Regions from separate parts of the Mesorhizobium sp. BR1-1-13 genome, predicted to be linked through region 1. Evidence: riboswitches for the same ligand, from Rfam matches in the RefSeq annotation. Region 1 holds a riboswitch; the other holds the start of a gene.
What was found. Region 1 has a riboswitch for S-adenosylmethionine ahead of metX (homoserine O-acetyltransferase MetX). Riboswitches for the same ligand answer to the same signal wherever they lie in the genome.

Region 2: another riboswitch for S-adenosylmethionine. It lies ahead of LB533_RS17370 (O-succinylhomoserine sulfhydrylase); the one in region 1 lies ahead of metX (homoserine O-acetyltransferase MetX).

The regions. Positions count from the first base shown of each region.
Region 1 covers NZ_JAIUIH010000019.1:31,888-35,590, forward strand. The annotation lists gene LB533_RS28615 (DUF1194 domain-containing protein) at 1-115, shown strand, start outside; gene metW (methionine biosynthesis protein MetW) at 230-844, opposite strand; gene metX (homoserine O-acetyltransferase MetX) at 903-2,072, opposite strand; SAM riboswitch at 2,184-2,261, opposite strand; gene hisC (histidinol-phosphate transaminase) at 2,397-3,506, shown strand; gene LB533_RS28635 (prephenate/arogenate dehydrogenase family protein) at 3,513-3,703, shown strand, end outside.
Region 2 covers NZ_JAIUIH010000007.1:26,039-29,741, reverse strand. The annotation lists gene araD1 (AraD1 family protein) at 1-60, shown strand, start outside; gene LB533_RS17380 (ABC transporter substrate-binding protein) at 276-1,049, opposite strand; gene LB533_RS17375 (2'-deoxycytidine 5'-triphosphate deaminase) at 1,148-2,242, opposite strand; SAM riboswitch at 2,320-2,397, shown strand; gene LB533_RS17370 (O-succinylhomoserine sulfhydrylase) at 2,455-3,645, shown strand; gene LB533_RS17365 (ceramide glucosyltransferase) at 3,676-3,703, opposite strand, start outside.

The DNA of each region.
Region 1 (3,703 bases):
CCAGAACGAGACCAGGATCATTCCCGCCGAAGCCGAGGCTCCGATCGACTGCCTGCAAGGGGAACGCGACAGACGGTTCTTGTCGGATCCGTATTTCCCGGAGCTCGATCGCTGAGCCTTCGCCGGTCTATGCGGGCCGGGTTCCAACCTGCTGATGACCTTCGTCGGATCAACCCGCAGCTCGACTTCGCCCGAAAAGGGGGTGTCATAGCCGCCTCCGGGATGGGCCTTATCGCTTCAACAAGAACACCGCTTGCTGGCCGAAGAAATTCCAGAACCACCATGGCATCGACAGGCCGATCTTCTGGCCGTTGGCGTCGAGCGCGGTTGCCCTTTCCACGGTCGCGCCAAGCTCCTCGCACAAATTGACGAAGTCGCGGATGGTGCAGAAGTGGATGTTCGGCGTGTCGTACCAGGAATAGGGCAGGTCTTTGGTGACCGGCATGCGGCCCTTGACGAACAGCGACAGGCGCACCCGCCAGTGGCCGAAATTGGGGAAGGACACGATGGCGTGTTCGCCGATCCTGAGCAATTCGTCGAGAACGAGCTTCGGGTTGCGGGTCGCCTGCAAGGTCTGCGACAGGACGACGAAATCAAAACCCTTGTCGGGATAGAATTCAAGATCCTTGTCGGCGTCGCCCTGGACGACGGAAAGGCCGCGCGCCACGCATTCGTTGACACCACGCTGCGACAGTTCCAGTCCACGGCCGTCGATCTGCTTGGTCTCCTGCAAAAGCTCGAGCAGCGAGCCATCGCCGGAGCCGACGTCCAGCACCCGCGATTGCGGCGGGATCAGACCGGCGATGACCTCGAGATCGACGCGTTGGGCGCGATTGACGCTCATGGCTTGCCCCTTGTCGTGGCGCGTGACCCTTGACGGACAGGTCTGCAATTTTGCGGGGTCATGCGCCGAGCCCTCTCGCTCGCGCGGCCGAGCCGATGAAGCCGTTGATGGCGGCGAACAGTTCCGGCTCGTCGAGCAGGAAGGCATCGTGCCCGCGATCGGTCTCGATCTCGACGAAAGACACCGACGCGCCGGCGGCATTCAGCGCATGGACGATCGAGCGGCTCTCCTCGGTCGGGAACAGCCAATCCGAGGTGAACGACACCAGGCAGAAGCGTGTCTTGGTGCCGGCAAAAGCATCGGCCAGCCTGCCGCCATGGTCGGCGGCGAGGTCGAAATAATCCATGGACCGCGTCATGTAGAGATAGGAATTGGCGTCGAAACGGTCGACGAAAGTCATGCCCTGGTGACGCAGATAGCTCTCGATCTGGAAGTCGGCGTCGAAGCCGAAGGTCAGCGCTTCGCGGTCCTGCAAGTTGCGGCCGAACTTCCGGTGCAGGGCTGCTTCCGACAGGTAGGTGATGTGGGCGGCCATGCGCGCCACGGCGAGCCCCTTTTCCGGGCGTTTGCCGTGGTCGAAATACTTGCCGCCATGCCATTCAGGGTCGGCCATCACGGCCTGCCGGCCGACCTCGTGGAAAGCGATGTTCTGCGAGGAATGCCGCGCGCCGGTGGCGATCGGCAGCGCCGAGAAAACACGCTCCGGATAGCTCGACGCCCATTGGAGCACCTGCATGCCGCCCATCGACCCGCCGAGCACGCAAAACAGTTTTTCGATGCCGAAATGGTCGATCAGCATCTGCTGGGCACGCACCATGTCGCGGATGGTGATGACCGGAAGGTCCAGCCCATAGGGCTTGCCGGTAGCGGGATTGGTGGAGGCCGGACCGGTGGAACCGAGGCAGCCGCCGATGACGTTTGAGCAGATGACGAAGAAACGGCTGGTGTCGATGATCTTGCCGGGGCCGATCAGCACTTCCCACCAACCCGGCTTGCCGGTCACTGGATTGGTGCTGGCCACATGCTGGTCGCCGGTCAATGCGTGGCAAACGAGAATGGCGTTGGAACGGGCTTCGTTCAGCGTGCCATAGGTCTGGTAGGCGATCTGGAACGGCGACAGCAGGGTGCCGGCGTCGAGCTTGAGCGGCTTGTCGGCGCCGAAGCGCACGACCGGGCTCGACGGCTGGTCTGCCTCGTTGTTGGTTCTGCCAGCGCGCTGAGCGGCCATCGCATCCTCTTACATCGCACGACGTGTCTGGCGGAAACCGAATACGGGCCGACACGGGTGTCCGGCCGGCCGCGGACACTAAAAAACCGGCAATGCCTTCGCAAAGCCGGTTACGTCACGCAAACGGCCCTTTAGCGAATTGTTTAACGTGGCTGCAAGCCGACCGGCCAAATCACCACGGAACTGTTGCTGCCCTTCTAGAACTCGCCTGCCTTGCCGTCAATGCCGCTTGCTGGCACCACTGCCGCCTCTCGACATTGCCGGCCATGGCTTGTATTTCCGCTGCGGCTTCCAGACGGGAGCGTTCTCGACGGATTTTGCAAAATGAACCAGAAACCGGATCAGGCACGTCCTCAGCCGCGCGCGGGTATCATGGACATCCAGGCCTATGTGCCGGGCAAGAGCTCGGCCCCTGCCGGGGTGGGCAAGGTCCACAAGCTGTCGTCGAACGAGAACCCGCTCGGCCCTTCGCCGAAGGCAATCGAGGCCGCGCGCGAGGTCGCCGCTAAGCTCGACGTCTATCCCGACGGCACCGCCCGGCGCCTGCGCGAAGCAATCGCCGAGGTGCATGGTTTGAACGCACAGAACATCATCTGTTCCAACGGCTCCGACGAGATCCTTGGCCTGCTGGCGCAGACTTATCTCGCGCCCGGCGACGAGGCCATATTCACCGAACACGCCTTCATGGTCTACAAGATCTACATCCAGTCGGCGGGTGCCACGCCTGTCGCGGTCAAGGAGACCCAGGAGCGCGCCGACATCGATGCGATCCTGGCGGCCGTCACGCCACGTACGAAGATCGTGTTCCTCGCCAATCCCAACAATCCGACCGGCACTTACGTGCCGTTCCAGGAGGTGCGCCGCCTGCATGCCGGCCTGCCGAAGAACGTGCTTCTGGTGCTCGATGCCGCCTATGCCGAATATGTCAGGCGCAACGACTATGAGGCCGGCATCGAGCTCGCGGGCAGCTCTCAGAACGTGGTCATGACCCGCACCTTCTCCAAGATCGGACTTGGCGGGGCGCGGATCGGATGGATGTATGGGCCGATGCACATCGTCGACGCGATCAACCGCATACGCGGCCCTTTCAATGTCAATGCGACGGCGATCGAGGCCGGCATCGCTGCCGTCCGCGACCGCGCCCATGTCGAGCGCAGCGTCGCGCATAACGAGACCTGGCTGGCCTGGCTGAGCGAGCAGATGACTGGGCTCGGGTTGCGGGTGACGCCGAGCGTCGGCAATTTCCTCCTCATTCATTTTCCCGACGACGGCAAGCATTCGGCCGCAGCGGCGGACGACTATCTCACCCAGCGCGGCTACATACTGCGGCGTGTTTCGGGCTATGGCTTTCCCAACGCATTGCGCATGACGGTCGGCACCGAAGAGGCCAATCGCGGCGTGGTCGCGGCACTCACGACATTCCTGAAAAGCTAGAACGCCATGACATCACCGATGTTCGAAAAGATCGCGCTGGTCGGCATCGGCCTGATCGGCTCGTCGCTGGCCCGTGTCATCCGCCGCGAGGACCTGGCCGGCCATGTCGCCATCTCGACGCGCAGCGCTGCAACGCTGGCGCGGGCGCAAGAGCTTGGCCTGGGCTCCTCCTACACCATAGATGCCAAGGAAGCGGT
Region 2 (3,703 bases), on a different contig from region 1:
CCGCTGCGCAATCCGCTCGAAATCGAGCAGCCGGTGAAGGTGGCGGTGAAGGCGCTGTGAGGGTGGACATCACTTCCTTCTCCCCTGTGGGGTCCGAAGGGAGGGGCGAGACCCGTGGCTCGCCCCAGGGCAGTGGACCAGCGCGCAGCGCCGAGACGGTTGAGGGGTGCTGGCCGGAGTGAGGCGTTGGCGTTCCCTGGAACACCCCTCATCCGACCTCGCTTCGCGAGGCCGCCTTCTCCCACAAGGGGAGAAGGTAAGAAGCGTCTCAGATCTCAATAAATATCGAAATCGAAATACTTGTCCTGGATCTTCTTGTAGGTGCCGTCGGCGACGATGGCGTCGATGGCTGCGTTGAGCTTGTCGCGCAGCGCCGTATCCTCGAGACGCACGGCAATGCCGGCTTCGGTCTCGGTGCCCTTGACGTCGCCGACCATCTTGCAGCAACCGTCGCTCGCCTTCTTCATCCAGTCCATCAGCACGAACTTGTCGGAAAGGACGGCATCGAGGCGGCCGTTCTGGAGATCTGTGATTGCCTCTTCCTGGGTCGGATAGAGCTTCGCTTCGGCGCCGGCCTTGCCATAGACGTCCTGGGCGTAGTTAGCCTGCGTGGTCGCCGCCTGGGCGCCGACCGTCTTGCCGGCGAGTGCCGCCGATTCGGTCGAGGCGATGTCGCTGTCCTTGAGGGCGACGAGCGACAGCGGCGTCGTATAGTATTTGTGGGTGAACGCGACCTGCTTCTTGCGCTCCTCGGTGATGCTCATCGAAGCGATGATGGCGTCGAATTTCTTGGCCTGCAGCGCCGGGATGATGCCGTCCCAGTCCTGGGTGACGATCTCGCATTCGACCTTCATCTGCGCGCACAAGGCGTTGGCGATGTCGATGTCGAAGCCCTCGACCTTGCCGTCGGGCGTGATGGTGTTGAACGGCGGATAGGCGCCCTCGGTGCCGATCTTGATTTTCTCCGCCGCATGCGCCGACAGGGCGCCAGCACCAAGCGTCAGCATGGCGGCGGCCGCCGCCGATATGATCCATTTCGAAATCTGCATTTTCATTCCCCTTGAGCGCCGCCACGTCGGCGGCCGGCGAGGCAGCCAAGCATGGCGAGCCGGCGCAGGCAAGTATCTTGCCTGACGGTGATGAGCGTTCAGGGCGCGGCGCGAAAGTGCTTGGACAGCTTCAGGCCCTGCGCCTGGTAGTTCGAGCCGAGCTCGGTGCCGTAAAGCGCCTGCGGCCGCTTCAGCATATGCTCGTAGACCAGCCGGCCGACGATCTGGCCATGATCGAGGATGAACGGCACCTCATGGCTGCGCACTTCGAGCACGGCGCGGCTGCCGGTGCCGCCGGCCGCCGAATGGCCGAAGCCCGGATCGAAGAAGCCGGCATAGTGGACACGGAACTCGCCCACCAGTGGATCGAAGGGCGTCATTTCGGCCGCGTAGAGCGGCGGCACATGCACCGCTTCCTGGCTGACGAGGATGTAGAACTCGTCCGGATCGAGCACCAGCTCGCCGGCGCCGCTCTTGTGGATCGGCTCCCAGAAGTCGACGATCTCCTGCGCCGCGCGCTTGTCGACATCGACGAGGCCGGTATGGTGCTTGCCGCGATAGCCGACCAGCCCGTCACTGTCGCCGTTGAGATCGATCGACAATGCGATGCCGCCGCCGGAAATGTTCGGCGGTTCGGTGGCGACCAGCATTTCGGCCCGGTGCAATTGATGCAACTCTGCTTCCGAGAGCAGCGCATTGCCGGTGCGGAAGCGTATCTGCGAAAGGCGCGAGCCGGCGCGCACGACGATCGGGAAGGTGCGTGGACTGACTTCGAGATAGAGCGGACCATGATAGCCGGCGGCGATCTTGTCGAACTCGTGGCCGCGATCGGTCATCACGCGGGTGAAGATATCGAGCCGCCCGGTCGAGCTCTTGGGATTGGCGGACGCCGAAATTTCCGCCGGCAGCGCCAGGCTTTCGAGCAGGGGCACGATGTAGACGCAGCCGGTTTCCAAAACGGCGCCGTCGGCCAGGCTGATCTCGTGCAGCTTCAGCCGGTCGAGTTTTTCACTGACCTTGTGGTTGGGACCCGGCAGGAAGGACGCGCGCACCCGCCACGCCTTTTGGCCGAGCCTCAGATCAAGGCTGGCCGGCTGGATCTGGTCGGCGTCGAGCGCACGCGACGACTTCAGCGCGCCGGACTGGAACAGCGCCGCAATGTCCTGATCGGGAAGAATTCCTGTCTGCCGCAAAGTCTGGCTCCGCTCTGCTGGTACAAGTCTCTTAATGAAGCCGGCAATTGACGCAAGCGTGGCGCGGGTCTAAAGGGTCGTTATCCCGTGGTGATTTGGCCGGTCGGCTTGCAGCCACGTTAAACAAGTCGCTAAAGGACCGTCGGGCCGCAAGGCCGTATGGACCGGTTGCGACTTTTTCGCGGCCGGTTTTTTTGTGTTTGGATAGGACGATGACGAGCAAGACGCGCAACTGGAAGCCTCAGACCGCACTCGTGCATGGCGGGACCCTGCGTTCCGGCTTCGGTGAAACTTCCGAGGCGATATACCTGACCCAGGGCTATGTCTATGAGACGGCCCAAGCCGCCGAAGCCCGCTTCAAGGGCGAGGAACCGGGCTTCATCTATTCGCGCTATGCCAATCCGACCGTCGACATGTTCGAGAAGCGCATGTGCGCGCTCGAAGGCGCCGAGGACGCGCGCGCCACCGCGTCCGGCATGGCGGCGGTGACGGCAGCCCTCCTGTGCAGCGTCAAGGCCGGCGATCATATCGTTGCGGCGCGCGCCCTGTTCGGCTCCTGCCGCTGGGTGGTCGAGACGCTGGCGCCGCGTTACGGCATCGAGGCGACGCTGGTCGACGGCACCGACATTGCCAACTGGGAAAAGGCGGTTCGGCCCAACACCAAGCTGTTTTTCCTGGAAAGCCCGACCAACCCGACGCTTGAGGTGGTGGACATATCAGCCGTCGCTTCGCTTGCCAATTCGATCGGCGCGCGGCTGGTCGTGGACAATGTCTTCGCCACGCCGCTGCAGCAGAAGCCGTTGCAGCTCGGCGCGCATGTCGTGGTCTATTCGGCGACCAAGCACATCGATGGCCAGGGCCGTTGTCTCGGCGGCGTCATCCTGTCGGACAAGAAATGGATCGACGAAAACCTGCACGATTATTTCCGCCATACCGGCCCCAGCCTGTCGCCGTTCAACGCCTGGACGCTGCTGAAGGGCCTGGAAACGCTGCCGCTGCGCGTGCGCCAGCAGACGGAGAGCGCCGGCAAGATCGCCGATTTCCTGGCCGAGCAGCCGGAGATCGCCCGCGTCATCTATCCCGGCCGCGCCGACCATCCGCAGGCCGATATCGTCAAGAAGCAGATGTCGGGCGGCTCCACCCTGATCTGCTTTGACGTCAAGGGCGGCAAGCAGGGTGCCTTCGCCCTGCAGAACGCGCTCGACATCGTCCTGATCTCGAACAATCTCGGCGACGCCAAAAGCCTGATCACCCATCCGGCGACGACGACGCACAAGAACCTCAGCGACGAAGCGCGCGCCGAGCTCGGCATCGGACCCGGCACGCTCAGGCTGTCGGTCGGGCTGGAGGATACCGACGATCTGCTGGAAGACATCGCGCAGGCGCTTGAGGCCGCCAAATAAGGCCGGTCGAGGCATCGTCGTCCGCGTCGATCAGGCGCGCGATGGCGTCTCTTCCAGT